2 regions of the Streptomyces sp. NPDC028907 genome follow, and region 2 is predicted to be linked to the other one. Evidence: predicted binding sites of a transcription regulator. Region 2 holds the regulator's gene; the other holds the start of a gene.
The links. Region 2 encodes HspR, which represses chaperone genes until heat shock. Its sites were predicted from a motif close to TTGAGNNNNNNNNNCTCAA; they were not measured.

Region 1 (14,897 bases), on a different contig from region 2:
CTCGGCCGCCGAAGAGCTCCAGCACTGCTTCGACGAACCTCGCGACGGCCCCCTCCTCCCCCGCCTCTCCCGCGCCCTCGACCGATATCTCACCTTCGTCGACGAGCACGACACCGGCTTCAGCGCCCTCCTCCAGGGCGGCAGCGTCGTGGAGACCTCCCGCACCACCGCCATAGTGGACGGAGTCCGCCGCGCCGCGGCCGAGCACATCCTCAGCCACCTGGAGGTCACCGACCCCGGCCTCCACCTCCGTATGACGGTCCGCATGTGGATCACCGCGGTCGAGGCGGCGTCCCTGATCTGGCTCGACGAGGGAAAACAGCCCCCCGTGGCGGAACTGCGGGACTGGCTCGTGGACCAGTTCGCCGCCGCACTCTCCGTCACCGCGAACCGGGACCCCCAGACCGCCGCCCTGGCCGAGAAGCTCGCGGCGGATGGCTGACACTGGTGCCGTGAAGAGCGAAGACACCCCCTTCGAGGGCGGCCCCCTGGACGGCCGCGTCCTGCCCGTGCTCCTGGGCATCACCGGCCACCCGCCCAAGACGTACCGCGTCCCGGTCCCCGACCCGCACGGCGGCCCGCCCACGGTCCTCGTCTACCACCGCGTACCGCGCACCCAGGGCCGCATGGGCCTCTCCCAGCGCTGGAAGTACGAGTACGACCCCGAGGGCCGGCAGACCCGTCGGCTGAACTGGCCGTGGTCCAAGCCGGACGCCACGCCGCAGAGCAGGCCACACGACACGAACGAGTGATCGGGTTCCGCCGACCCGAGCACACCCGTCGCGCGAACACGTCGTCCCGGGCTAAGGCTCGCGGTGCGGAGCAGAGATCCTCTCCGCACCGGAGGTGATGACGTGTCAGGAAGGCTTCTGCGTCTGGCGTGTACGGCGGCGTCGGCCGCCACGATCCTCGCATCGGCCCCGGCGCCCGCGACGGCGGCCCCCGAACCCTCGTCCCCCGAACCGCAGGAGCGCTCGACAGCGAGCCTCCTGACGGACCTTCAGCGGCTGTACCGACAGACCGAACAGGCCACGGAGGCCTACAACGCCACCGAGGAGAAGCTGAGGAAGCAGCGCGCCGAGGTGGCCCGCCTGGACGCCGCCCTGGCCCGCGCCCGGCTCTCCCTGCACCACAGCCGGGGCGCGGCCGGCCGCCTGGCCCGCCAGCAGTACCAGAACACCACGGACATCTCCCCGTACGTACGTCTGCTCCTGGCCCGCGACCCGCAGCACGCCCTGGACCAGGGTCATGTCATCGGCCTGCTGGCACGTGAGCGCGCGGCGGCGGTCGGCCGGCTGACCGGCACGGAACGCAAGGCCGACGAGCTGGCCCGCAAGGCCCGCAAGGCCCTCGACGCGCGGCTCGCCCTGGCGGAGCGTCAGAAGAAGGACAGGGACACCGTGAAGAAGCGCCTCAAGAAGGTCGAGGAGCTCCTGGCGTCCCTGACCGCCGCCCAGCTGGCGGCGCTGGCCGAGTTCGAGAAGACCGGCATCGCCAAGGCCCAGCGGGCCTTCCTGGCGTCCGGTGCCCTGGCCAAGGACGATCACAAACCGTCCTCCGAGGCCAATCGGGCCATCCGCTACGCCAGGAAGCAGCTGGGCAAGCCGTACAAGTGGGGCGCGGAGGGCCCGAAGTCGTACGACTGCTCAGGTCTGACGTCCGAGGCCTGGGCCCATGCCGGCACCCCGATCCCCCGCACCAGCCAGGAGCAGTGGGCACGGCTCGACCGCATCCCGCTGACCGAGCTGCGCCCGGGCGACCTGGTCGTCTACTTCCCGGACGCCACGCACGTGGCGATGTACGTCGGCAAGGGCAAGGTGATCCAGGCTCCGCGCACCGGCGAGAAGATCAAGGTCTCGCCGATCGCGTCGAACCCGGTCCTGGGTGCCGTACGCCCGAAGGAGTCCTCGAAGGCGGGCAAGCGGGTCAGCTCCCGGAAACCTCAGCGAGATACGCCCCGGTCTTCTCCGGATCGTAGAAGAAGTTCTCGAAGTCAGCCGGGTCGTTGAAGCCGTTGGCGAACCGGTCGGCGACCGGCGGCAGCTGTCCGGCCGCGCCGATGAGGTTGAGAATGTGCTCCGGCGGCGGCGCCAGCATGGCGTTGGTCCACTTGGTGACGTGCTGCGCGGTGGCCCAGTACCGGTCGAACGTGGCGCGCATCCACGTCTCGTCGAACTCCTTCTCCCCGTGCTCGACGATCGAGGCGAGGTAGGCGGCCGCGCACTTGGAGGCCGAGTTGGAGCCCTGTCCGGTGATCGGGTCGTTCGCCACGACGACGTCCGCGACCCCCAGCACCAGCCCACCGCCGGGCAGCCGCCCGATCGGGTTGCGCACGGTCGGCGCGTACCGCCCGCTCAGCACGCCGCCCGCGTCCGTGAGCTCGACCTCGGTGGCCCGCGCGTACTCCCAGGGGACGTACTTCTCCATGAGTTCCAGGGTCAGGGAGAGGTGTTGCGCCGGGTCCTTCACGCCGTCGAAGACGTCGAGCGGGCCGCCGGGTATGCCCTCCCAGAACAGGATGTCCGCGCGCCCGGACGTCGTCAGGGTGGGCATGACGAACAGCTCACCCACACCCGGGACGAGGTTGCAGCGCACGCCCTCCTGGTCCGGGTGCTCCGGACGCGGGCCGAGACCGTGGACGTACGACACGGCCAGCGCACGCTGCGGCTCGCTGTACGGGGAACGCTCGACATCCCGCTCGAACATCTGGACGAGCTCGCCCTTGCCGGCCGACACCAGCACCAGGTCGTACGTACGGGAGAAGTAGTCGAGGTCGCCGACCGCCGCGCCGTGGATGACCAGCTGGCCGCCGCGCTGCGCGAAGGTCTCCATCCAGCCGGCCATCTTCACCCGCTGGTCGACCGACTGCGCGTACCCGTCGAGGTGCCCCAGCCAGTCGATCGCCCTCACCGCCGGACCCTCGCTCCAGGAACCCGGGGCCGCCACCGAGACGCCGAGTCCTTCGATCTTCGGGGCCTGGGACTCCCAGAAGTTCAGCTGGAGATCGCGCTCGTGCTGAAGTGCCGTGTGGAACATGCACTGCGTGGACATGACCCGGCCGGAGCGGATCTCGTCCGCCGTCCGGTTGGACATCAGGGTGACCTCGTACCCGTGCGACTGGAGTCCGAGGGCGATCTGGAGTCCGGACTGACCGGCTCCGACGACGAGTATCTTCCGCATCCGGGGCTGTTCTCCTACTCGGCTCTACTCGGGGGTTTCGTCCAGTGCGTGCCGGACCAGGGCCAACAGGGTCTCGATGGCCGAAATCCGACGCCGCGCATCCATGATCATGACAGGTATGTGCGCGGGCACGGTCAGGGCCTCTCGGACGTCCTCCGGCTCGAACAGCTCGCTGTCGTCGAAGTGGTTGACCGCGACGACGTACGGCAGCCCGCAGCTCTCGAAGTAGTCCAGCGCCGGGAAGCAGTCCTTCAGGCGCCGGGTGTCGGCCAGGACGACCGCGCCGATCGCGCCGCGCACCAGGTCGTCCCACATGAACCAGAACCGCTGCTGGCCCGGCGTGCCGAACAGGTAGAGCACCAGGTCGTCGTCGAGCGTGATGCGGCCGTAGTCCATGGCCACGGTGGTGGTCATCTTGCCCGGCGTCGAGGTGAGGTCGTCGGTCTCCTCGCTCGCCTCGGTCATCAGCGCCTCGGTCTGCAGGGGCGTGATCTCCGAGACGGCGCTGACCAGCGTGGTCTTGCCCACGCCGAAGCCGCCCGCCACCACTATCTTCGTGGCGACGGGGGCCCGGGTCCGGTCCGTCTGCCAGGGCTGTTCGGGCTCCTCGTCGACGAGGAGCGGGGAGACACCGCGAGCGGCGTCAGAGACGACGGAGTCCACTCAGCACCCTTTCCAGCAGCGCGCGTTCCGGCCGGCCCGTGCCATGGCCGGTTCCGGTGCCGTACACACGGATCTTTCCCTGGTCCGCGAGGTCGCTGACGAGCACCCGGACCACGCCGAGCGGCATCTTCAGCAGCGCGGCGATCTCGGCCACCGTGCGCATACGGCGGCACAGTTCGACGATGGCCCGCATCTCCGGCATCACCCGGGTGGAGAGCGAACCGTTCGTGAGCTCCTTGCGCTCTTCACCGGCCTCCAGCGCGGCCGTGCTGCCGACGAACGTCTCGACGAGGAGGACGTGGCCGAAACGGGTGCGGCCGCCGGTGAGCGAGTAGGGGCGTACGCGGGCGGGCTTGCGGTCGCCGCCGCGGACGGGGAGCTGGGGCCTGCTGTGCGGGGCGTTGCTCATCGGGTACTCCCTGCCGACGCGGTCTCGACGGACTTCCGTAGCTCGCTGCGGAGTTCGGGGGTGAGCACGTGGCCGGCCCGGCCGACGAAGAGCGCCATGTGGTACGCCACGACGCTCATGTCACAGTCGGCGGAGCCGTGCACGCCGAGCAGTGAGCCGTCGCTGATGGACATCACGAACAGGCTGCCCTCGTCCATCGCGACCATCGTGTGCTTCACGCCGCCGAACTGCATCAGCTTGGCGGCGCCGACGGTGAGGCTGCCGATGCCGGAGACGATGGTGGCCAGGTCGGCGGAGGAGCCGCGCGGGCCGGTGGGCTTGTCGGGCCGGGCTTCTCGGGCCTCGGCGTTTCGGGCGTGGTCAGAGGAGAGCAGGAGCAATCCGTCGGAGGAGACCACCGCGACTGACTGGATGCCCGGCACCTCCTCGACCAGATTCGTCAACAACCAGTGCAGGTTGCGGGCTTCACTGCTCAGTCCGAAGGTACTGGGCGCGGTCAACTGCTTGCCTCCTCGGCTGTGCCCCCCGTGGCTGCTTCGGATTGTGCTGTCGGGGCCGTGTGCTGGCCCGTCTGTTCGGCGATCTCTGCCTGTACCTCGCGGTGGCCCGCCTCCGCTCCCCTGCGGAATCCGCCGAGTCTCCTGCGGAGGGCTTCGGCGTCCACGGTGCCGGTTCGCTGGCGCGGGGCCTGGGCGGGGGCGGTGATCTTCGGGGTGCGTTTGGGCAGGCCCTTGTCGGTGAGGGGGTCCTCGTCCGGGGTGCGGGTGTGTTCCGCCTCGGCTTCGCCTTCGGCGGGGTTCTCGTTCCCACCCGCACCACCCGTGCGGCCATCGTCGCCGACTGCGGGTGGCCCCAGCGGAGCGTCCTCACCGTCGGCGGCCGCGGGTCGTCCGTCGATGCCATGTTCGCGGGCCGCGGGCTCGGCGGCGAACTCCGCGGTCGCGGGCTCGGTGGCCACCGGCCCACCGAACGTCGGCCCACCGGGCGGCGACGCGGCGAGCCCTGGCGTCGCGGGCTCGGCGGCGAACTCCGCGGTCGTCGGCTCTGGGACCACCGGCCCCGCGGCAACCGACCCGCCGGCGGCCGGCTCGTCCGGTGCCGGCTCGGGGGTCGGCTGTGGCGGGAGGAGGAGTTCCATCGTGGTTTCGGCAGGGTGTTCGCGTTCCTGCTCGGGGGCGGGGGGTGTTGATCGGTTCTGGGACGTTTCCCGTACGGCCTGTTCCGCGAGTTCCACCAAGGGGTCGGTGGGCTTGGTGCGGCCGTGCAGGACGTTGGAGTTGGCCTCCGCGTCGGCGCCGGGGAGGGAGAAGGCGGGGGCGCCGGCCGGGGGACGTGTGTCCGAGGGGACCGCGGACGCGGGTGCGCCGGCCAGCAGGCCCTTGGGCAGGACCGCGACCGAGGCGACGCCGCCCTGCTTCTGCTCGCGGAGCTGGACGCGGACGCCGTGGCGGTGGGCGAGGCGGGCGACGACGTAGAGGCCGAGGCCCAGGCCGTCGTCACCCTCCTGGTCGTAGGAGTTCTCTGGGTCGAAGTCGGCAAGGCGGGAGTTGAGGCGGGTCAGGCGATCGCTCGTCATCCCGATGCCCTCGTCCTGGACCGACAGCATGACCTCGCCGCTCTCCAGCAGCCAGCCGGAGACCTCGACGGGCAGGTCGGGCGGGGAGAACGACGTCGCGTTCTCCATCAGCTCGGCCAGGAGGTGGGAGAGGTCGTCCGCGGCGAAGCCCGCCACGTGCGCGTGCGGCGGGAGCGCCGCGATGCGTACGCGCTCGTAGCGCTCGATCTCGCTGACCGCGGCCCGTACGACGTCGACCAGCGGGACCGGTCCCGCGTGCTGCTGGACATGCTCGGTGCCCGCCAGGACGAGGAGGTTCTCGCTGTGCCGGCGCATGACGGTGGCGAAGTGGTCGAGCTTGAAGAGCGTGGCGAGGCGCTCGGGGTCCTGCTCGCGCTCCTCCAGGCCCTCGATGACCGCGAGTTGGCGCTCGACCAGGCCGAGGGTGCGCAGGGCGAGGTTGACGAAGGTGTTGCCGATGCTGCCGCGCAGCCGCTCCAGCTGGGCGGCGGACTCGGCGAGTTCGGCGCGCAGCCCCTCGCGGGCGTCCGCCATCTTCTGGCGCTGGCCGACGAGGTGCTTGCGGTCGGACTCCAGGGTGGTGACGCGCTCGTGGAGGCCGAGGGCGTGCGCGTGCAGGGCGTTGACGGAGTCGACGACCTGGGCGAACTCGTCCTTGCGGCCGGTGAACTTGACCGGCTCCTCGACCGCCGGGTCCTCGGCGCGGGCGAGCCGGGCGGAGCCGAGGCGCAGGACGGCGAGGGGCCGGGTGAGGCTGCGGGCCATGCCGGTGGCGACGCCGACGGCGAGCAGCATCAGGGCGCCGAGGATCGCGATCCGGATCTCCAGCGCGGTGACGTCGTCGTCGCGCAGCTGCTCCAGGTCCTTGGTGCGGCGGTCGTACAGAGCGGACTCAACACCGCGCATCAGGTCGACGCGGGCGGACAGGGCTGCCTCGGCGCGCTTGGTGTCCGTGGCCAGGTCACGGTCGGAGAGCGCGGGCTGGTCAGTGAGAGCGGCGAGATACCGGTCGGCGGTGTTGACCTCGGGGCCGGTGACCGTGGAGTCGTACGACGTGCGGGCCGTCTTGGGCGCGGTGTCGTGGAAGTCGGCGAGGGCGGCGTCGGAGCGCAGCCGGGCCTGCTGGGCGGCGGCACTGAGGGCGGCGCGCTGCTTGGCGTCCGCGTCCGTGGAGGTCTTCTGGGTGCTCGCGATGCCGGTGATCGGGTCGACGACCGTCTCGGTGGTGGTCGGCACGCTCAGCGCGGCGAGCAGCAGCCCCCGGGTGGCGGCGGCCTGCTGGACGGCGGAGTCCAGCTCGGCGAGCGCGTGGGCGCCGGCGCCCGCGCGGGGCGGCATCTGCTCGGCCAGGCTCTCGGCGAGCCGGTGGAGTTCGGTGATGGTGGCCGAGTACGCGGTGTGCGCCTCCAGCGCGTCGCTCTTGCCGGTGAGCGCGCTCCTGCGTACGGCGGCGATGGCGTCGAGGTCGTCACGCAGCGAGGCGGGGGCGTCGGGGTCGGCACGCAGTTCCTCGACCTGCCGGTCGACGCGGACGCTGCGCTGCTCGCTGGGCGCCTTGGACTTGGGACGGCCGGCGGCGACGTACGACGTGACCTCGTCGCGCTCGTCGGCGAGGGAGTGGGCGAGCGTGAGCGCGTTCTCCGTCTGCTCGGCGAGGGTCACCAGTCCCTGGGAGTCGTGCAGTTGCCCGGAGGCGGTGACGATCGAGGGGACGCCGGCGCCCGCGATGGCGGCGGCCACGACGGCCACGGCGACGATCAGCCGGTTCCGTACGTGCGTCGGGCGCCCCCTGCCCGCGGGTGCGGCATCGCCTGTGGTGCCGGTCGAGGCGCCGGGAGTGGGCTGCGTGCCCCCTGCGGAGGCCGTCTGCTTGCCTGAGCGACGAGGCCGCGTCTTCTGCACCGGTGCTCGCATTCCTGACTCGTGATACCCATGGGTCCGGATGACGCTCCGTCAACTACCGCCGACCTCGCGTACACCCCTCCCCCAAGCTCTCGACGTTGCTCGAGCAGGGGGTGTCCTCACCGGTCCCCGACCCTCCCAGTGCCGGTGGGCGACGGCCGCGCATCACCTGACCCGCCACCCGAAGGAGTGAACCCCGGAGGGGAGTTGGCGGGCAAGTTCCTCGGGCGCGTGCACTCGCCTTGTACGGCAGGCCGGTTGGACGTCTGCGGCGGGCGGTGGCAGTATTCGCCGCCACGCCTTCCCGGAGCGCTCCATTCCACCCCAAATCCGACGTCTGACCTGCGAGACCTCGCCCATTCGGCAGTCGATGCGACCCCTTCATGGACCTTGTGAAGGGCTCGTGCAGACTGGCCGAATGCGAACAGAGCTTGTTTCGGAGCCCGGCGATCCGGCCCGCCCCAACGAGGACTTCGCGAGTGTCGGCCTTCCCGCCTCGGGACAGGGCGGCGTACTGGTGGTCCTGGACGGAGTGACCCCACCGCGGGGTGAGACGGGCTGTCTGCATTCGGTCCCCTGGTTCACCGGGCGGCTCGGCGGAGCCCTGACCGAACTGACCGTTTCACTCCCCGATGTTCCTCTCACCGAGGCGCTGAGCCGGGCAATCACACGTACCGCTGACGCACACACCCAAACCTGTGACCTTTCTCACCCACGCACCCCACAGGCCACGGCGGTTCTGGCCCGCTGGTCGCCGGAGACGGTCGAGTACCTGATCCTCTCCGACTCGGCCCTCCTGCTGGAAGCGCCCGACGGCACCATCACCCCCTGCCTCGACGACCGTCTGGCCCGCCTCCCCCGTGCCTCGCTGGCCACGGACGCCCTGATCGACGCCCACATCCGCAACAAGGAGGGTGGCTTCTTCACGGCGGCCGCGGAGCCGTCGGTGGCGGCGCGGGCGGTGACAGGGGTGCTGCCGCGCGGCGAGGTCCGGGCCCTTGCGGCGCTGACGGACGGGGCGACGCGCTGGGTGGAGAAGTTCCGGGAGGGCGACTGGGGGGACTGCTTCACCTTCGTACGGAAGGAAGGGGCGCAGGGGCTGGTGGACCGTGTGCGGGCGCTGGAACGGGCGGACACGGAGGAGCGGACGTATCTGGGGCGGAGCAAGACGCACGACGACGCGACGGTGGTGTACGTGCAGTGGTGAGCGGGCGGGGATCTCACCCTCGCTCACCCCAGACTGCTCGGGCGGTCGGCACGCCCTGCCGGGGATCTCACCCACGCTCGCCCCGGACGGTCGGACGGTCCGCACGCCCCGGTCGCCCCGGACTGCTCGGACTGCTCGGACTGCTCGGACGGTCCGCACGCCCTGGACGGCCCCGACGCCCCGGACTGCTCGGACGGCTCGGGCGTCCCGCACGGTCCGGGCGGCTCGGGCGGCTCGGGCGGCTCGGGCGGCCGGATCGTCGGGCGCCCCGGACCGTCATGCGGTCCGCGGGCCTGCGCCCAGGTCCCTTCGGCGGGCCCTACTTCTCCATGCCCCGGTTCAACTGGTTCAGCAGCCGGCCGAGTTCGGCGACCTCGCGCGGGTCCCAGTGGGAGAGCTGCTCGACATAGCGCGCCCGCCGCGCCTCACGCACCTTGGCGACCCGGCCCCGCCCCTCCTCCGTGAGGTGCACCAGCCACGCCCGTCCGTCGGCGGGATCGGGCTCGCGGGCGACCAGGCCCAGGTCCTCCAGGGCACGCAGCTGGCGGGACATGGTGGCCTTGCCGACGCCGATGTAGGCGGCGAGTTCGGTGGCCCGCAGCCGCCCGGACTCGTCCAGCCGCACCAGCAGCCCGTACGCCGCCGACTCCAGGTCGGGATGGACCTCACGGGCCATCTCGCCCTGCTTGGCCCGGGCGCGCCGGAACAGAACGGTCAGCTCCCGTTCCAGATCGAGGAACTCGGGACGGCCCGGACCACCGCCGGACGCCCCCTCCAAGGGGGCACCCGCCGACTGTCCCTGCCGCTCGTCCCCGTCTCCGTCTTCCCGCACGTCAGCCCCTGCCTCGAATTTCCCGGTCCTGAAAGTTTCCGCCGACCGCCGTCGTCGCCGCAGCTCCGTCAGTATTTCGCAGGCTTGGACCAACGGCAGCCTTCGGACCCCCTTCCACCTGCTCTTCTGGCTCCCTGGCGTCTCTGCCGAGACCTGGCTGGCATGCCCACGCCAGACATGACCCAGACTGCGGCCGATCACGGATCCATGTGAGTTCCCCACCGAGCGTCACCGAGCCTTCGGAGGCACGCTATGCCCGTGCACAGACCCGAACCGCTCCGCTCCCGGCACACCCCTGTCGCCGGGCTACTGCTCGCAGCCGTCCTGACCCTGACCCTCCTCGTACTGACCACCCGGCCCGCCTCCGCGTCCGCCGACGATCCCCCGCCCCGCGGCTCCGCCCACATGGGCATGGGCGTCCTCACCCATGACGGCACGGACGGTGAACCCGTCGCTGACCTGGCCGCTCAGACGGAAGGCGTGGACGTCTCCAGCCACCAGGGCAACGTCGCCTGGTCGACCCTGTGGGGCAGCGGGGTGAAGTGGGCCTATGTGAAGGCCACCGAGGGGACCTACTACACCAACCCCTACTTCACCCAGCAGTACACGGGCTCCTACGACGTCGGCATGATCCGCGGGGCCTACCACTTCGCCACCCCGGACACCACCAATGGCGCAACCCAGGCCAACTATTTCGTCAACCACGGCGGCGGCTGGTCACGCGACGGCAAGACGCTGCCCGGCGCCCTCGACATCGAGTGGAACCCGTACGGCGACGCCTGCTACGGCAAGACCCCAGCCGCGATGGTCACCTGGATCCGTGACTTCCTGAACCAGTACAAGGCCCGCACGGGCCGCGCCCCCGTCATCTACACGGCGACGAACTGGTGGAAGCAGTGCACCGGCAACTACAGCGGCTTCGCCACCGCCAACCCGCTGTGGGTCGCCCGGTACGCCGCCGAGGTGGGGGAACTCCCGGCGGGCTGGGACTACTACACGATGTGGCAGTACACGTCCTCCGGACCGACCGTCGGCGACCACAACCGGTTCAACGGGGCGCTGGACCGGTTGAAGGCATTGGCCAACGGCTGATTCCTCTCGCGGCGAAGGCCCGGGCCTCCCTCACGGGACCCGGGCCCTGCCGTCCGACCGCGTCCGTCACGCCGCGACCGGAACCTCCGGCGCCGCGCCGTTGGTGGCCGGCGACAGCGCCAGCTCCAGGACCTGGCGGACGTCGGTGACGGCGTGGACGTCGAGCTTGTCCAGCACCTCGGCCGGGACGTCGTCCAGGTCGGGCTCGTTGCGCTTGGGAATGACGACGGTGGTGACGCCCGCCCGGTGGGCCGCCAGCAGCTTCTGCTTCACGCCGCCGATGGGCAGCACCCGGCCGGTCAGCGAGACCTCGCCGGTCATCGCCACGTCCGTACGGACCAGGCGGCCCGACAGCAGCGACGCCAGCGCCGTCGTCATCGTGACTCCCGCGCTCGGACCGTCCTTCGGCACCGCGCCCGCCGGGAAGTGGATGTGCACGCCCCGGTCCTTCAGGTCGGCGACGGGCAACTCCAGTTCGGCGCCGTGCGAGCGCAGGAAGGACAGGGCGATCTGTGCGCTCTCCTTCATCACGTCACCCAGTTGGCCGGTCAGGGTCAGGCCCGCCGCGCCCGTCTCCGGGTCGGCCAGCGACGCCTCGACGTACAGGACGTCACCACCCGCGCCGGTCACCGCGAGGCCGGTCGCCACGCCCGGGACCGCTGTACGCCGCTCGGCCGGGTCCTGCGCCGACTCGGGCACGTGGTGCGGTCGGCCGATCAGTGCGCGCAGGTCGCCGTCGCCGATCGTGAACGGCAGTTCCCGCTCGCCCAGTTCGTGCTGGGCCGCGACCTTGCGCAGGAGCCGTGCGATCGACCGCTCCAGGGTGCGCACGCCCGCCTCGCGGGTGTACTCGCCGGCGAGCTTGCGCAGCGCGCCCTCGTCGATCGCGACCTCGTCCGCCTTCAGTCCGGCCCGCTCCAGCTGACGCGGGAGCAGGTGGTCGCGGGCGATGACGACCTTCTCGTCCTCGGTGTAGCCGTCCAGGCGGACCAGCTCCATACGGTCGAGGAGGGCCTCCGGGATGGCTTCCAGGACGTTGGCGGTGGCGAGGAAGACGACGTCGGACAGGTCCAGTTCCACTTCCAGGTAGTGGTCGCGGAAGGTGTGGTTCTGCGCCGGGTCCAGGACCTCCAGCAGGGCCGCCGCCGGGTCGCCCCGGAAGTCGGAGCCCACCTTGTCGATCTCGTCGAGGAGGACGACCGGGTTCATCGAACCGGCCTCCTTGATCGCGCGCACGATCCGGCCGGGCAGCGCGCCGACGTAGGTACGGCGGTGGCCGCGGATCTCGGCCTCGTCGCGGACGCCGCCGAGGGCGACCCGGACGAACTTGCGCCCCATGGCGTGCGCCACGGACTCGCCCAGCGAGGTCTTGCCGACGCCGGGCGGGCCGACCAGCGCCAGCACGGCACCGCCGCGCCGGCCGCCGACGACACCGAGGCCCCGGTCGGTACGGCGCTTGCGCACCGCGAGGTACTCGGTGATGCGCTCCTTCACGTCCTCCAGACCGGCGTGCTCGGCGTCGAGGATCGCCTTGGCGCCCTGGATGTCGTACGCGTCCTCGGTCCGCTCGTTCCACGGCAGTTCGAGCACGGTGTCGAGCCAGGTCCGGATCCACGACCCCTCGGGCGACTGGTCGGAGGACCGCTCCAGCTTGTCGACCTCCTTGAGCGCCGCCTCCCGGACCTTCTCCGGCAGGTCGGCGGCCTCCACGCGGGCCCGGTAGTCGTCGGACTCCTCGCCGTCCTGTTCGCCGTTCAGCTCGCGCAGTTCCTTGCGGACGGCCTCCAGCTGACGGCGCAGCAGGAACTCGCGCTGCTGCTTGTCGACGCCCTCCTGGACGTCCTTGGCGATGGTCTCGGCGACGTCCTGCTCGGCGAGGTGGTCGCGCAGTTGCTGAGTGGCGAGCTTGAGGCGGGCTACCGGGTCGGCGGTCTCCAGCAGCTCGACCTTCTGCTCGGTGGTCAGGAAGGGCGAGTAACCGGAGTTGTCGGCGAGCTGGGACACGTCGTCGATGGCCTGAACCCGGTCGACCACCTGCCAGGCGCCGCGCTTGCGCAGCCAGGCGGTGGCGAGGGCCTTGTACTCCTTCACCAGTTCGGCGACCTGTCCGGGAAGCGGCTCGGGCACGCTCTCGTCGACCCGCGCGCCCTCGACCCACAGGGCCGCACCCGGCCCGGTCGTCCCGGCGCCGATCCGCACCCGACCGCGTCCCCGGATCAGGGCGCCGGGGTCGCCGTCGGCCAGCCGGCCGACCTGCTCGACGGTGCCGAGCACACCGGTGCTCGCGTACGTCCCGTCGATGCGCGGCACCAGCAGCACCCGTGGCTTCCCGGGCTGCGACCGGGCGGCCGCTTGGGCGGCCTCCACCGCGGCGCGTACATCGGCGTCGTTCAAGTCCAGCGGGACCACCATCCCGGGCAGCACGACCTCGTCGTCGAGGGGCAGCACGGGCAGGGTGAGCGGTGTGGACGTCGAAGCCATGATCTCCCCTTAGGCAGTCAAGTTGAGTTATGCCGACTCAATGCACAGGGAGGCTCGAATGTTCCCGGGCCCTCGTTCGCTGTGAGCGATCAGCTGCCGCAGCTGCGGTGACCTCGGGCTTTCCTGGTCAACGGTCACTGCGGTCCGATGCTTCCCGCCCGTCTGGCCGTGACCGACAAAGAGCCCTTCCCTACGAACGGGACTGCCGCTGCCGCGGATCGTCGGCGGAATTCCGCGCCCCGTCAGCGGCGCGCCCCTCGGCCTGCGCGGCGCCGAGCTGGACCGACTCAAGGACCAGCAGACGGCCCTGACCGGACGGGCCACCGAATTGGGCGTACGAGAGCCTGCGGGGCGGGGCGACTCGCCGAGCGACGGGACTGCGGCATCTACCGCGCGCCGGTCGCCGCCGACGTGCGGTCACCTCCGGCCGACCGGCCCCGACTTCGCGTGCGCGGCGTGCCAGCGCCTGACGGTCGGCCACATCCCGATCCCGATGGCCAGGGAGATGAGGTGACCCCAATTGGTCAGCGGGTCCGTGAGGTTCAGGAGGTCCTGGAGCAGCATCCCGCCGAACAGCGCCAGCACCGGCCGACGCAGCCACGGTCGCAGCAGCCCGGCCAGGGCGCCTGTGCTCGTGGCGACGCCGAAGCTGATGCCGTAGTCGAGGCGGTACAGCGAACTGTCGGAAAGGTGGCCGACCAGCACGGCGAGCCCCACGGGGACCTCGGTCGCGAGGGTGGCCAGGGCGTGCCCGGTCAGGAAGACAAGGGCTGTGCGCACGCCGCCGATCCGTCGTTCCAGCGCGGTCAGCACCAGCAGGAAGCCGAGGGTGTACGGCCCCAGGAAGCCGCCCGCGACCCACAGGGCGCTGGCGAGGAGCACCAGCACGGGCGTCCGCACGAGGTGCGCGACATCGGTGCTGGAGCCCTGGTGCAGGGCGTGGACGAGGTCGGGGTCGGCGTAGGTGGCGATCAGCGAGGTGACGGCGAGGACGGCGGCGTAGGCGAGGGTGAACGGGGCGCCGGTGGGGGTGGGGAGCAGGCGCCAGGGGCGGAACGGACGGGCGCGCGGCACCGCGGTCCCGGCAGGAGCCGGCATCGCGGGCGGCGGCATCGCGGGCAACGCGCTCACGGCGGTGGCCGGCCCGCGCTGGCGGGGCATCCCGTCCAGCAGCTCCGCCACCTCGGGCTCGGGAAACGAGCCCGTCACGCCCCCGACCGCAGTCCGTTCCAAGGTGAGGCGCTCCTTCCGTTTCCCCCACCCTCGGACCACAGATCATCCATGTCTGTGATCTGCGCCACAGAACAGCAGATTCTCAGCAACCTCTCAACAAGTTCTCGCGTCTCACCAGTTCACGCATTCGAAGGTAATTCCCGCAGGGACTCCGGCCGGACCTGCCAGGATGGCCGGATGCCCACTTCGTACGACATCCCCGAAGTCCTGGAACGTCGCGAGGGGCCGCACGGCGAGATCGTGCTGCGGCGGCACGGTGAACTGCTCCAGATCATCGCCAACGGCTGCTTCCTGATGGACACCTCCGACGGACGCTCGGAGC
Region 2 (14,897 bases):
TCGGTGGTACGGGCCGTCGTGCGCCACGCTCTCGCCGGCCAGCAGGGCCCGTACGGAGGTGACGTACTCCCCGACCGCGGTACGCGGGCTGCGGTACGGCTCGGGGGTGAGACCGCTCGCGAACTCCGGGGTGCCGATGCCGTATCCGGCCACGACCGGCTGCCCGGTGAGCAGCGCCAGGGAACGCGCCTGGAGCGCGGCCTCGTAGGGGTGCCGCAGCGGCATCAGGGTGACCGCCGTGCCCACCGGCACGGTGTGGCCCATGCCCGCGAGGTGGGCCAGTACCTGGTGCGGTTCCGCCCGGAAGGACTGGCACAGCCAGAGGCGCCGGGCGCCGGTGCGCGCCACCAACTCGGCGAAGGGCGCGACCAGTTCGGGGTGGTCGGGCTGGAGGGGGTAGAGGACGGCCGGGGGTGCGGGTGCGGGTGCGGGTGCGGTCACTGGGTGAGTCCTTCGGGCGCCGGTGCGGGGTCGGCGGTGTGGTCGAGGGTGGCCACCAGCGTGCGGGCCGGGGCCAGGAAGTGCGCGGCCGCCTCCGCGATGTGGGCGTCCGTCACCTCGGCCAGCGCGTCCGGGTAGCGGGTCAGCCAGTCCAGGTCCAGGCCGCCCGCAGCGAAGCCCGCGAGGGCGCTGGCCTCCTCCGCCCGGGTGGCGAGGGCGAAACGGGTGAACCCGGCCGCGTACCGGCGGGCGCGGTATGCCTCCCGGGGCGTGGGCCCGGCCTCGGCAAGTTCGGCGAGGCAGTCGGTGACCTCCTCGGCGAGCCGCTGTCCCGTGCCGGGGGCGCCGGCGCAGTCGATCTCCAGCCAGCAGCCGGCGCGGTTCTGCCGGATCCGGGCGTCGACGGCGTACGCCAGCCCGTGCCGCTCGCGCAGCCGCCGGGTGAGCCGGGAGGAGGTGTGGCCGCCGAGGACGACCTGGGCCAGGTGCAGCGCGGTGTGCCCGGGGTCGGGGGCGGGGACGGCCGGGCCGGCGGTGAGCAGGAGAGCCTGGTCGGTGGACGGGTCGTGCATCGCGAGCCGTCCCGGAGCGGGCTCACGGCGTGGGAAGGGCGGCAGGTGCAGTCCGGACGGACCGCCGGACCACGCGTCCAACTCCTCGCGCACCCGCGCCAGTACGCGGTGCGGGGACTCGCCGCTCAGCACCAGGAGTACGGCCCCCCGGGGGACGATCACCCGGTGGTGCAGGGCGAGCGGGTCGACCTCCTCCCGTGCTTCGGTGCCGGGGGCGTCGTCGACCAAGGGGTGCGGGCCGCCGAAGGCATGGCGGAGCTGGGCCCGGCGCAGACGTGTGCGAGGGCCGGGGGGCTGCTGTGGCGCGGGGCCCGCCGCCACGGGCGCGGTCGGCCCGTACAACGGGCGCAGCAGCAGCTCGGCCAGCAGCTCCAGCGCGCCCGGCAGCTCCTCCCCCGGCACGCTCACCGACAGCACCAGTTGCTCGGCGGTCACCACGGTGCTGAACTCCGCCCCGAGGTCGGCCGCCCGGTCAGCCACCGCCTGCCGGTCGCGGACGGTCGTGGCGGTGCCGAGACGGGCCGCGAGCAGGTCCTGCGCGGCGCGCAGAGCGGGTTCGGTGCGGGCGTAGGGCAGGACGAGCCGGAGCTCGGCGAGGGGGGCGCCCGGCACGTGCACGAGAGCGGTGTCCAGGCCGTTCGGCAGGACCGTGCGGAGGGTTTCGCGCGCGGCGGGCGGCCGTGGCGCCGGGCGGGTCGGCGAGGTGGCCGTCATGGGGCGACTCCCTCCAGGGTGTGGACGGTTCGGGGTGCGGCGAGCAGGGCGCGGGCGGCGGCCGACACGTCGGCGGCGGTGACGGCGGCCAGGCCGCGGGGCAGGGCGTCGGGGCCCGCACCCTCGCTGTCGCCCTCGCCCTCGCCGTCGCCCGGGAAGAGCAGCGCGGCACGGCCGTGGGTGATCGCCCGGGCGGTGAGCGAGTCGGCCTGGCGGTGGCAGGCGGCGCGCAGCACGGTCACCGCGCGGCGCAGTTCGGGTCCGTCCGGCGGGGCGTCCGCCAGCGCGCCGAGGGCGTCCAGCCACCGGCGCACGGCCTCCTCGGTGCCGATGCCCGGTGCCCTGCCGAGCAGGACGAGCGCGAGGTCGGGTGCCGCCGAGGCGAGCCACTGGCCCTGGTAGCCGCACATCACGCTCGCCGCGTCCACCACCTCGCGCTCGGCGACCAGTTGGCGCAGCCGACCGCGGCGCAGGATCTCGCAGAGGACGACCTGGGCGAGGTACGGGCCGAGGCCCTGGCGTGGATCGGCGAGGGCGTGTCCGACGGCGACGCCGTTCCTGCCGTAGGGGATGGCGGGCCGGGGTTCGTCCCCGCGACGCTCCGGCCGTACGACCGGATCGGCCGGCCCGGCATCCCGGGCCCCTCGGCCCCACGCCCCGAACTCCCGCTCCACCAGCTCCCCCACCGGCCCGGCGTCCACGTCCCCGACCACGGACAGCACGGCCCGCTCGGGCCGGTAGTGGCGGCGGAAGAACGTCTCCGCCTCCCCGGCCGTGGCGTCGCGCAGGTGCGCCGTCGTGCCGTAGGCGTCCCGGGCGCCGGGGTGGAGGGCGGTGAGCACGGTGTCCCACAGTCGGCCGCCGGACCCGGCGGCGCGGATCTCCTCGCCGATGACGGCCGCTTCGGAGCGCACGGTCGCGGGCGACGGCCCGAAGCGGATCAGTCGGCGGGCCTCGTGGGCGAGGACGTCGGGCAGTGCGTCGGCGGGCACGACGGTGTGGAAGACGGTGTGGTCGCGGTGGGTCTCGGCGTTGCACATGCCGCCCACCTCCTGGACGAGGGCGACGAAGGAGTCGTCGTCCCCGGACCCGGACCCGGACCCGGACAACTGGTCACGCGGGAACATCAGGTGCTCCACGAGATGCGCCATGCCGTGCCGACCGGCCGGATCGTCGTCGCCGCCCGCGGCCACGGTCAGGGCCACGGCCACGAGCCCGCGCCCGGGGGCCTCCTCCGTGACCAGCCGCAAGCCGCTCTCCAGCCGGAGGCTCACGGCAGCGGCCGGTACACGGAGACGCACATCTTGCGGCTGTCGCCCCCGTCGAAGGGCTGCTCGCGCCAGCCGGAGTAGCGGGCGGACAGCTCCAGGCGGGCGATCCCGGCGAGCAGGTCCAGCTCGCTCGGCCACAGGTAACGCATCACGGTGGTCGCGGACTTGGGCGGCTCGCCGTCGAGGAAGAGGGTGTTGTGCACCATCATGTTCTGCGAGGCGGGCAGCACCCCGATCGACTCGATCATGGCGCCGCGCCCGGCGACGGGGTACGTGCTGATCTCGTTCTTCTTCTGTACGTGGTAGTCGCTCGGGTCGAACGTCTCGATGACGACGTGTCCGTCCGGCGCGGTGTGCCGGGCCACGGCGTGCATGAGGGCGATCTGCTCGTCCGGGGTGACCGCGCAGCAAAGGGAGTTGAAGGGCGCGAGGACGACGTCGAAGGCACGGCCCAGGTCGAGGGCGGCGAAGTCGGCGTGCACGGGGGTGATCCGGCGTTCGGGGTCCTTCTCGGCCAGCCGGGCGAGCATGCCCTCGGAGGAGTCGACGCCGTGCACCCGGAAGCCCTTGTCGGCGAGCGGCAGCGCCACCCGACCGGTACCGACGCCGAGTTCGAGGACGCTCGCACCGGGTGCGGTGAGGGTGAGGAGGAAGTCGGCGATGTCCTCCAGGTCCGGGGTGGAGGGGTAGATCTCGTCGTACACCTCGGCGAGCGCGTCGCTGTAGGCGGTGGTCAGGGCGGTGCCGAGCCCGCCGGACACGGCGTCCGCCGGGGTGTCGGCCGGGGCCTCGGTGGTCGTCGTGGTCATCGTGCGTCTCCCGGGCGGGTGTCGAGGTTGTTCTGGGGGTGCAGCGGGTCGATTCCGGCCTCGTGGAAGGCCTCTACGACGAACTCGGTCAGCGCGTGCGGGCCGTCGTTCAGGGCGTGCGCGATGAGTCCGCAGGCGAGGGCGAAGGCGCGGTGCTGGCCGAAGCTCATGCCGTTCTGGCCGGGGCGCGGGTCCTCGGGGTCCCAGGCGGCGGCGACACCGGGCGCCAGTTCCTCGGTGAACACCGAGGTGGCGGGGCCGGTCAGGGTGCCGGCGTGCGGGGCCACGGCCGCCGCGACCGCGCGCTCGCCGGGGCGGTGGTCGCCGTGCAGGTACACCACCACGGCGTCGCGGCGCGGGAAGTCCTGCGGGTCGGAGAGCACCTTCGCGTGGTACCGGGCGCCCGCCGCCTCCAGCGCGTCGAGCGCCGCGCCCCACAGCACGACGGCCGCGTCCGCGTCTCGCGCGTGCAGGAAGAGTCGGCGTACGGCGCCGGCGGGGCGGGGGAGCGGGCGGGAGCCCATGACGTAGAAGAACCCGGGGGACAGCGCGGGCCGCGCGGCCTCCAGCGCGAGTTCGACGTACGCGCCGGGCGCGGGCGGCGTGGCCGGGGCGAGCAGCCGGTCGGCCGGGACGCGCGTGGTGACCTCCGCGAGGCGTACGACGAGCTGGTCGCCGTCCGGCCGGGACAGCACCTCGACGAGGCGCCCCCGGGTGGGCGTGGTCCGGTGCGGCACGGCGGCGGCGAGCCGCTCCTCCAGGGCCGGGTCGCGCAGGGTGCGCCGGGGCGGCGGACCGTCGGGGAGGGCGCCGCCCTGGTGGCGGCCCGCGTGGAGTTCCTCGTACAGCGCGTTGGTGAGCCGGCCACGCAGGTCGCGCGGGCTGTCGGCGGTCACCGTACGCCCGGCGACGGTGGCCTCGCGGGCGCCGGGTGCGACGGCGACGGCGTCGAGCGCGGCGGCCAGCCGGGGTGCGAGGCCCTGGTGCCGGACGTCGGGGGACGGGTCCGGCACCGGGGGGTCCAGGAGGGGGTGGGGCGGGGGGACGGCGAGGGTCATCGGGGGGTGCTCCCGTTCCGGGCGGTCGTGACGCGCACGTCGCGCGGCGCGTGCGCGTCCTGTGCGTCCTGTGTGTCGCGGGTCGCGGGCGACGCGGGCGGGTCATGGGGGTCGGCCGAGCCATGAGGCGGGTGCGGGTCGTCCGGCGCTGCCGCGACCTCCGGGCGTGCGTGCCTCCTCGGGCGGTGCGGGTGGGCGTCGGCGGCCTGGGTGTCACTCGCGGGCGTCAGGCCGAGGGTGCGTGCCGCGGCGTCCGGGCCGAGGAGGACGGTGCGGCCGATGCCGGCCGCCGCCCGGGCGACCGGGTTGAGCGTGGCGTGGGACTCGGCCGTGGCGATCAGCCGGTCGAACATGTGCCACCCGGCGTACGCGGCGGCCCGCCCGGGCAGTCCGGCGTCGGGCGTACGGGACTCCAGATAGCCCTGCCAGAAGGCGCCGATCCGGGGCAGATGGCGGCGCAGACTGGCCGAGCCGCGCGCCACGATCTCCTCGTGCGACAGCCCGAACCCGGCGGTGTCGCTGTCCTGTCGGGGTGTGCCCTCACCCGTCGGCGCGAACACGGAGTACGTGGCGTGGAAGAGCCACTCCCCGGCGAACGCGCCCACGTCGCGGGCGGGGTCGGCGAGCCGGAACTCCTCCCAGTCGCACAGGTAGAGGTCCCCGGTCCCCTCCTCCGCCCGGATGAACTGGTCGAAGCGCAGGTCGCAGTGGGTCGGCGCGTGCGGCACGGTCTTCTCCAGGTCCCGCAGCCGGTGCAGCGCCGCGACGACCTCGGTGTCGTCCTGGACCAGCTGCCAGGCGGCGATCTGCGCCATGCTGCGCTCCTGGACGGCGCTCCATGGCAGGGCCTTCAGCCAGGCCAGCGGCGGCAGCGGTGCCTCGCCGGTGTCCACGTCCTCGGCGGGACCAAGACCGTGCAGGGCGCCGACGGCCCGCCCGGCCGCACGGCACAGCTCGTCGTCGAAGTCGCCGTCCAGCGCCAGCTCGGCCCCGGAACGGGCGCCCGGCACGAGACGGTGCACGGTCACCCCGGCCGCGCGGTCCGCGCCGAGCAGCGCGGGCGAACGCAGCGGAGACCCCGGCGGCAGCCGTCGCTCGGCCAACTCCTCGAAGCTGAGAGCGCGTTGGAGTTCGGGGCAGTCGCCGTCGGGCGTCAGGGCGACCGTCTTGACGAAGACCTGCTCGCCGGTCGTGGTCGGCCCGGCCCAGTTGTCGTTGCGGCCGCCGAACGCGGTGACGGCCGATGGGTCGAGGCGGCCGAGACCGAGCCGCTCCAGCAGCACGTTGACGGCGGGCACGGTCTCCAGCTCGGTGGGCCGGTAGCGCTGCCGTGTGGGCGGCCGTTCGGTCGTCGTGGTGGTCATGGTGTGGCTCCCCCGGGGACCGCGCGGCGGCCCTCCTCGTCGATCAGGTCAGCGATGAAGGCGGTGTAGTCGGTGAGTTCGTCGCTCCAGCCGCGGTACGCGGCGAAGTCCCGCATGTGCAGGGCGATCCGCAGCACGGCGGCCCGCGCCGCCGTCTCCCGGTCCGCGCCGGGCCCGTACGTGTCGAGCAGCACGCGGGGCAGATCGGGACCTGCGTCGCCGTCCCCGAACACCGGCACCGCCCAGGCCAGTTCGGCCAGGTCGCCCAGCAGCCAGCCCAGGTCCAGCTCGGGCCGGGCGGCCCCCAGGTCCTCGCCGGTCAGCAGCGCCACCGGGCCCCGGTGCAAGGGCGGGACCAGCGCGCCGAGGGAGGCGAAGCCGTGGACGAGGACCGTCTCGCCGGGGGCGGCGAGTTCGGCGCACCAGGCGCGGAGCCGTGCCAGCCGGGTGGGCCCCCAGGCGTGTGCGACGTGCTCACGCAGCCGGTGTACGGCGGGCTCGGGCGCCTCCGGGCGGTTCTGGCCCTCTACGAAGGACCGCAGTCGGGCGAGTGCGGGCGGAACGTCGGCCGTAGGCGCGTCCGTCGCGTGCAGCGCACGCAGCGCGGTGCCGGCCGCGGCCAGCGCGTGCGCGACCAGCAGCCGTGCCTGCGGCCGAGCGTCGCGCAGCCAGGCGGCGGCCGAGTACGGCCCGTCGGCGAGATGGGCGAGGCCGTCGCCCACGGGGCGCGCGGTGGCGAAACCGGCACCCCGGGGCACGTACGACACGAAGGGTGCCGCCAGTGGTCCCGACCGGTCCGCGCCCGGCCCGTGCCACCACTCGTAACGCCCGTCGGCGGTCCGCGTGACGCGGGTGACCTGGAGCCCGGTGCCGTACTCCGCGACCGGCTGTGCGGGAGCCGGCGCAGGAGCGGCCGGCTGTCCGATGGCCGCCGTCACTCCTCCTCCCCCCGCTGTGTCCTCGCGTACGCGCCCACGCACAGCCCCATCAGCTCCGAGAGCGGGACCGAGCCGCCGTCCTCGCGTTCGCCGGTGCTCGCGCTGACCGCGGGCACGGTCGGCGCGACGACGACACCGGGGCGGCTCCGCAGGGTGTCGAGGTGCGCCTGCACGACGGGGCTCAGCTGGGCGCGGGGCGGTAGTGAGGGGGCCACGCCGACCAGGGCGGTGGTGGACTGGAGGGCGCACAGCAGCGGGGTGTCGGTGAGTCCGAGGGCGTACCGGCTCAGGAAGTGCATCGTCGCCGGGTGGACGAGGACGAGATCGGGCCAGGCGGCCAGTTCCACGTGCGGGGCGGTGCCGGGTTCCGCGTCGTTCCAGTCGTCGGTGACCACCCTGTTTCCACAGAGTGTGGATATCGCGTCCACCGAGACGAACCGGCGAGCGGAACGGGTCAGCACGACCCTTTTCTCCATCTCCGGAAAGGTGTTGTTCAGCCAGTTGGTCCAGAAGGGCAGGAATGCCACACTGAGCGCTCCGGTGCCCACGAGGAGCACTCGGCGGAATCCGGGATCCGCGACACCGGTGGGGTCCGGGACCTCCATGACCGTCCTCCTGGGAAAAGCTCGGAAAAAAATGGTGTGGTTGCCCGGGGAGGGACCGGACCGGCGACCGGCGCCGGCCCCTCCCCGCGGGTCACTGCTCGGGGTGTCCGATCAGCACTTGTTCTCGATGGTCTTGGCGGTCAGCGAGCCGATGGCCGCGGCGCACTGCTGCGAGGAGCGGGCCGTGATGATGGTCGCGCGGATCGCCCACGGGATGGTCGGGCTGAACGCGGGCGCGGCGTCCTTGCCGTCGTACAGGCCAAGCTCCTCGGCGGAGGTGTAGGCGGTGTAGCCCTCGAACAGGTCCATCTCGTTCTGCGTCGACTGCATGAGTCTCTCCCTTTGGTGAATAACCGAAGTGAATAACGGCCGTTGGGTTCTTCGGCCGCTTTCCGTCCGCCGCTGTTCGCTGCGGACAGGAGAAATATGACCCACCGAAAAGACCGCCCGCCATTGTCAGTTACGGCATGACCGCCGTAGGCAATACCGCTCCGGGCAATACCGCTCCAGGCAACGCCTCTCAAGGCATGACCCGCCCGGCATGGCCGAAAACGGCATTGCCGCAACCGCCAATACCGCCGCCCCCACCCGTACGCGTAAAAAGACCAGGGTGAACTCACCTGACTCATCAACCAACCAGGCCCCGCGGCCCGCGCCCCGGCCGCCGCTGCGGGCCCTGCTCGCCCACGCGCGCCCGCACCGGCGCGTCCTCGTGCTGGTCCTGGCGCTGACCCTCGCGGGCAGCGCGGCGGGGCTGGCCCAGCCGATGGTCGTCGAGTCGGCGCTCACGGCGCTCATGACCGGCGGCGGCCTCGGCGACGAGATCCTGCTCATGCTGGGCCTGCTGGCCGTGTCGATCGCCCTCACCTGGAGCCAGGCCCTGGTGAGCGAGCGCACGGCCGAGAAGGTCGTCCTCCAGGTCCGAAGGGGCCTGATCCACCGTCTGATCCGGCTGCGCACCAGCGAGTTGGACCAGACGGAACCCGGCGGTCTGACGACCCGGGTGACCTCGGACAGCACACTCGTGCAGCACGCGGCGACCAGCGGACTCATCCAGCTGCTCGACGGAGGCATCCATCTGCTCGCCACCATCGTCCTGATGGGCATGACCAGTCTGCCGCTGCTCGGCATCACCTCCGGCGTCCTGCTGGTGGTCGGTGTCGCCATGGGCGTGGTGATGCCGCGGATCCGCCGGGTGACCACGCGCGCGCAGACCTCGGTCGGCGAGATCGGCGCCGCGCTGGACCGCTCGCTCGGTGCCGCCCGCACGGTCAAGGCCAACGGCGGCGAGGCGACGGAGACTTCGCGGGCCGTGGCCGCCGCCGAGGACGCCTACCGTGCGGGTCTGGCCGGCGCCCGCTACCAGGCCACGATCGCGGTGCTCTCCGCGCTGGTGGTGCAGGCCTCGTTCCTCGCGGTCATCGGCTTCGGCGGCGCCCTGGTCGCGACCGGCGCGCTGGACCTGGCCGCGCTGATCGCCTTCCTGCTCTACCTGTTCAACCTCGGCGGCCCGGTGCTCTCCCTCGTCGGCGGCACGGCCTCCCTCCAGCAGGGCCTCGGCGCGCTCGCCCGGATCGAGGAGGTGGAGCGCATGGAGATCGAGACGGACGTGGACGAGACCCCCGCCCGCCCGACGGGCCCGGCGCCCCGCGTCACCCTGGAGAACGTCACGTTCGCCTACCAGGGCCGCGACACCACCCTCGACGACGTCAGCCTCACCGCCCCGGCCGGCGCCGTCACCGCGCTCGTCGGCCCGTCCGGCAGCGGCAAGACGACCGTATTCTCACTGCTCCAGCGCTTCTACGACGTGGACCACGGCCGCATCCTGCTCGACGGCACCGACATCGCCACCCTCAGCCGCGCCGAGGTGCGCCGCCGGATCGCCTACGTGGAGCAGGACACCCCCATGCTGGCCGGCACCCTGCGCGAGAACCTGCTGTACGCCGCCCCCGACGCCACCGGGGAGGAGGTCGACCGGGTCCTGCGGGACACCCTCCTCGACTCCCTCGTCGCCCGGCTCCCGGAGGGCCTGGACACCCATGTCGGCGCCCGCGGCCTCGCCCTGTCCGGCGGCGAACGCCAGCGTCTGGCCATCGCCCGCGCCCTGTTGCGCCGCCCGCAGGTGCTGCTGCTCGACGAGGCGACGGCCCACCTCGACGGGCTGAGCGAGACCGCGCTGCGGCACACCGTGGAGCGCGCCGCCGAGCACTGCACGGTCGTCCTGATCGCCCACCGGCTCTCCACGGTGACCTCCGCCGACCACATGGTGCTGCTGGCCGGTGGCCGGGTACGCGACCATGGTCGGCACGGGGAACTCCTGGGCAGGGACGAGCTCTACCGGGACCTCGCGGCCACCCAGCTGACGACGGCGAACTGACCATCCGTCAGAAACAGAGAAGCAAAGGAAGATCCGATGCCGAAGGACCCGGCACCCGCTCCCGCCTCCGCGTCCACCGACGCGAACGACCCCCACGCGTACGACGAGTACGACGACCACGACGAGTACGAGGACGACGAGTACGAGCCGAAGCCCGTCGTCGAGGCCGTCGTCGAGGAGGAGCGGTTCGGCACGATATCGGTCCGGCTCGACATGGAGGTGGGCGAGGTCACCGTCGAGGGCGAGTCGGTCCCCCGGATCGAACTGCTCCGCGCGCAGGAGACGGAGGCCGACGACCACATCCCGATCGGCACCCGGGACGCGAGCCGGCTCACGCTGACCGTGGACGGCGACGAGGCCGTCATCGACCCCGCCAAGGGCCGGCTGACCCGCCGCTCCTACCGCGTCGACGTCCGCCACGCGGACCACACCTGGCGCCTGGTCCCCGACTCCATCCCGGGCAGCCGCCTGCTGCGCGACGACGAGCACATCGGCGACTTCTCCTCCGACGGCGACGGACGCGTCCTCGCCGAGTGGCGCGAGGGCGCCGAGCCGGAGGCCCTGGACGCGGCCCTCGGCTACGCCCTCGCCGCCGCCTTCGGCACGGGCGCCCAGCCCATGTGGATGCTCGCGGTGGAGGCGGCGAGCGAGATGCTCCCCGGCTGACCACGCCCGGAACGACCGAGGGCCCCTCCGGTTTCCACCGAAGGGGCCCTTCGCATACGGCCACGGCCACGGCCGTTGTCACACGCGGTGGCCGCCCGCGTCCCCCCTGATGTCGTCGGCGTACAGGTGGGAGACGATCGCCGCCTCGAACCGCGACTTGAGGTCGAGCTTGCGCACGATGCTGGTGGTGTGGGCCCGTACCGTGCGCTCCGCGATGCCCAGACGCCGGGCGAGCCAGCGGTTCTGCTCCCCCGTGGCGAGCAGAAGCAGGACCTCCCGCTCGCGGTCGGTCAGCGCGGAGAAGTCCAGCGTGTCCTCCCGTACGACCACAGTCATGTGATTCCCCCAGTCCGTATTCGGTCGTGTCGGTTCGTGTCCGACGCATTCCAGACTGCCAAGCGCCGGTGCGCCGGACAGGAGGCGTCCGCAGCAGCTTGCTGCACGGGGCCGACACGATCCTGCCGACGGCGCACCCCCTCGCACCGGCCGCGTCCTTGACCAACGCGTTACCCTGTGTCCGAATCAAAAAGGTGGATTCCGCATCGTCGCGGCCTGACCAGCCATACGCGGTGATGCCCGCCACCGACCCGGTCTACGGGGGAACACGGGGGAAGGATGAACAGCGCGGGCGGCATGGGCCTGTTGGGTATCTCCGCGATGGAGGAACGCGTCTACCGGCACTTCCTGAGGAATCCGGACACACCGACGGAGGACATCCATCTGCTCCTCCACGCACCGCAGGACGACGTACGCGCCGCCCTGCACCGGCTCACCGAACTGGGGCTGCTGCGCCGCGCGGAGCACGGGAACGCCCCGGCCGGCAGTCTCACGGCGACGGACCCGGAGATCGCGGTCGGCCTGCTCACCGACCGAAGACTGAGCGAGCTGCACCATGAGTTGCAGCAGGTGACCAGGCCTCACCACCTGGTGGCGGAGCTCCGGGCGGAACAGGGTGCCCATACGCCGTCGGGCGGCGGGGTGGAGCGCATGACGAACCTCGCGCAGATCCGCAACCGCATCGACGACCTCGCCTTCTTCGCCCGCGAGGAGATCCTCTCCGTCGAGCCCTACAAGGCGCTCACCCCGGCGAACATCGAGCACGCACGTCCGCTCGACAAGCGCTGTCTGCGCCGGGGCGTCCACATCCGCAGCGTCGTGCTCAAGGAAGCCCTGGACGACCCACCGACCGCGGCCTACCTGCGCGAACTGTCCGCCCAGGGTGCCAGCATCCGGGCCGCCTCCGACATCGCCGAACGCATCCTCGTCTACGACCGCCACACCGCCCTGGTCCCCGCGGACCCCGCGGACACCTCACGCGGCGCCCTCGTCGCCCAGGAGTCGGGCCTGGTGGCCAGCATCCTCTCCCTCTTCGACAAGATCTGGAGCCAGGCCACCGACCTCTCCCACCTCCTGGCCGACCCGACCCCGGACGCGATCACCCTCTCCCCCATGGAGCTGGAGGTCCTCAAATCCATGTGCCGAGTCACCAAGGACGAGATCGGCGCCCGCCAACTCGGCATCTCCCTACGCACCTACCGCCGCCACGTGGCCGATGTCCTCCGCCACCTCAACGCCACCAACCGCCCCCACGCGGCCCTTCTGGCCCGCGAACGAGGCTGGATCTGACCACCTGCCCGACGACGACCACTTCCAGCCCGTCCGGCGTCTGAGGACGAGGCCGTTGAGGCCGATGGGGGTCCAGGGGGCGGAGCCCCTTGGCGGGGTCGAAGGGGCGGAGCCCCTGGGGATGGGACGGGTAGGGGCGGCGGGGGCGAGGAACGTCCGTCAGCCGCCCGGCGCCTCCGCCCGCCACGCCCCCAACGCCGGATCCCCCAGCACATCCGCCCACCACACCCGCACCGCATCATCCGCCGAACCCGACGGGGGCCGGATCCGCAGATGGATCCGGCCCCCGTCCTCGTCGAGTCGCCAGTCATGGCCCCAGCCCTCGGGCAACTTCCCGAGCACCCGGATCACCGCGGTCACGGCCGCCGCATCCCCGCCCGCCCTACGGACCAGCACCAGGTCCTGGAACTCCACAGTCGTCATCCACTCCGCTCACTGCCACCCGTTCACAGCCACCTGAACCGACGGCCCACCCCGACCGGCGACGGTCACCCCCGCACTCACCGGCAACGCGACCAGCAACGCCAGCGCGAGCACCGAAATCCCTCTCCGGCGGGCACCTTTGGCCGTCGTCATGTCCGTGATCGCCGCGTTCCCCGCGTTCCCCGTGTTCCCCCTGATGTCCATGCCCACGACTCTGCCAGCGCGCACCCGCCCCCCTCCAGAGCGACCGCTGTCAGGATCCTGCACGACAGGGGCACCTTCCTGTCAGCACCCAGCACCCAGCACCCAATGCGCAACGCGCAGGGCCCGGAGGTTCACCAGAACCTCCGGGCCCACGAACAGACGACCGCGCGTCAGTCGGACTGCTGTTTCCGCTTGGGCGGCCGCCACACCACCAACGCACTGGTCTGCTGCACTTCCTGATACGGCACCAGATCCCGCCGGTACGACGCGTGCACCGCCGCCTCCCGCTGCTGCATCGCCGCCGCGGCCCCCTCGACGGCAGCCTGCAACTCGGCCACCCGGGACTGCAGCGCCGCGACCTGGTTCTCCAGTTCGATGATCCGCTTGATGCCGGCCAGGTTGATGCCCTCGTCCTGCGACAACTGCTGGACGGTGCGCAGCAGTTCGATGTCACGGGCCGAGTAGCGCCGGCCCCGGCCGGCGGTGCGGTCGGGGGAGACCAGCCCCAGACGGTCGTACTGACGCAGGGTCTGCGGGTGCAGGCCGGAGAGCTGGGCCGCCACCGAGATGACGTAGACCGGGGTCTCCTCGGTCAGTTCATACGGGTTGCGTCGACGACCGTCCATCTGACTCATGCTCCCTTCGCGGCCTGGAACAGCTCCGCCCGCGGGTCCTCGCCCGCGGTCGCCTCGCGATACGCCTCCAGTGCGTCACGAGCCTTCCCCGTCAGGTCCTTCGGGACACTCACCTCGACGGTGACGAGAAGGTCACCGCGGGTGCCGTCCTTGCGGACCGCGCCCTTGCCCCGCGCCCGCATGGTGCGGCCGTTGGGCGTGCCGGGCGGCAGCTTCAGGGTGACCGGCGGTCCGCCCAGGGTGGGGACCCTGACCTCGCCGCCGAGGGCCGCCTCCGTGAAGGTCACGGGGACGGTCACCGTGAGGTTGTCGTCCTTGCGGCCGAACACCGGGTGCGCGTCGACGTGCACGGTGACGTACAGATCGCCGGCCGGGCCGCCGCGCTCGCCCGGCGCTCCCTTGCCGCGCAGCCGGATGCGCTGGCCGTCCGACACCCCGGCCGGGATGCGGACCTGCATGGTCCGGGACGACTTCGCGCGGCCGCTGCCCTTGCACTCCATGCAGGGGTGCTCGGCCATCAGGCCGCGCCCCTTGCAGTCCGGGCACGGGTCGGTGAGGGAGAACCCGCCACCCGAGCCACGCGCCACCTGGCCGGTGCCGACGCAGGTCGGGCACACCCTGGGCGTGCCGTTCTTGTCTCCGGTGCCGGCGCACGCCTTGCACGGCGACTGCGAGGACATCCGCAGCGGGACCGTCGCCCCCTCGATCGCCTCGGTGAAGCTGAGGTTGACCTCGGTGTCGATGTCCTGGCCGCGCCGGGGCTGGGTTCGGGTCGTCCCCGTGCCACCGCGGTTGAACAGGCCCCCGAAGACGTCACCGAGTCCGCCGCCGAAGCCGCCGGCTCCCCCTTGGCCGCCCTGGGCACCGCCTCCGAAGAGGTCGCCGAGGTCGAAGTTGAAGGAACCGCCGCCCGCGCCGCCCGGCCCCGGGCGGAAGCCGCCGTTGCCGAAGAGGGCGCGCGCCTCGTCGTACTCCTTGCGCTTCTTGGGGTCACCGAGGACGTCGTTCGCCTCGGAGATCTCCTTGAAGCGCTCCTCCGCCTTGGCGTTGCCCTTGTTGGCGTCCGGGTGGTACTCGCGGGCGAGTTTGCGGTACGCCTTCTTGATCTCGGCCTCGGTGGCGTCCTTGGGGACGCCGAGGACCTTGTAGAAGTCCTTCTCGATGAAGTCCTTGGTGCTCATCCTCGACGTCCCT

Region 1: lon (endopeptidase La) is a predicted target of HspR. The motif match lies at 13,365-13,383, and genes of this name have one in related genera.

What each region holds. Positions count from the first base shown of each region.
Region 1 is NZ_JBVHVE010000008.1:310,983-325,879, reverse strand. It holds gene ACZ4UU_RS25945 (TetR/AcrR family transcriptional regulator) at 1-442, shown strand, start outside; gene ACZ4UU_RS25940 (hypothetical protein) at 435-752, shown strand; gene ACZ4UU_RS25935 (C40 family peptidase) at 855-2,009, shown strand; gene ACZ4UU_RS25930 (styrene monooxygenase/indole monooxygenase family protein) at 1,927-3,180, opposite strand; gene ACZ4UU_RS25925 (GTP-binding protein) at 3,205-3,843, opposite strand; gene ACZ4UU_RS25920 (DUF742 domain-containing protein) at 3,824-4,252, opposite strand; gene ACZ4UU_RS25915 (roadblock/LC7 domain-containing protein) at 4,249-4,752, opposite strand; gene ACZ4UU_RS25910 (sensor histidine kinase) at 4,749-7,742, opposite strand; gene ACZ4UU_RS25905 (protein phosphatase 2C domain-containing protein) at 8,149-8,937, shown strand; gene ACZ4UU_RS25900 (MarR family winged helix-turn-helix transcriptional regulator) at 9,257-9,769, opposite strand; gene ACZ4UU_RS25895 (lysozyme) at 10,022-10,861, shown strand; gene lon (endopeptidase La) at 10,928-13,342, opposite strand; gene ACZ4UU_RS25885 (rhomboid-like protein) at 13,760-14,575, opposite strand; gene ACZ4UU_RS25880 (spermidine synthase family protein) at 14,753-14,897, shown strand, end outside.
Region 2 is NZ_JBVHVE010000003.1:262,757-277,653, forward strand. It holds gene lxmJ (F420-dependent peptide dehydroalanine reductase LxmJ) at 1-441, opposite strand, end outside; gene ACZ4UU_RS10170 (M16 family metallopeptidase) at 438-1,727, opposite strand; gene ACZ4UU_RS10175 (M16 family metallopeptidase) at 1,724-3,001, opposite strand; gene ACZ4UU_RS10180 (class I SAM-dependent methyltransferase) at 2,998-3,807, opposite strand; gene ACZ4UU_RS10185 (T3SS effector HopA1 family protein) at 3,804-4,865, opposite strand; gene lxmK (class V lanthionine synthetase subunit LxmK) at 4,862-6,229, opposite strand; gene ACZ4UU_RS10195 (hypothetical protein) at 6,226-7,167, opposite strand; gene lxmD (peptide terminal cysteine decarboxylase LxmD) at 7,164-7,772, opposite strand; gene lxmA (lexapeptide family class V lantibiotic) at 7,884-8,102, opposite strand; gene ACZ4UU_RS10210 (ABC transporter ATP-binding protein) at 8,383-10,149, shown strand; gene ACZ4UU_RS10215 (hypothetical protein) at 10,186-10,815, shown strand; gene ACZ4UU_RS10220 (helix-turn-helix domain-containing protein) at 10,894-11,151, opposite strand; gene ACZ4UU_RS10225 (LuxR C-terminal-related transcriptional regulator) at 11,431-12,441, shown strand; gene ACZ4UU_RS10230 (hypothetical protein) at 12,601-12,864, opposite strand; gene ACZ4UU_RS10235 (heat shock protein transcriptional repressor HspR) at 13,239-13,694, opposite strand; gene dnaJ (molecular chaperone DnaJ) at 13,700-14,884, opposite strand.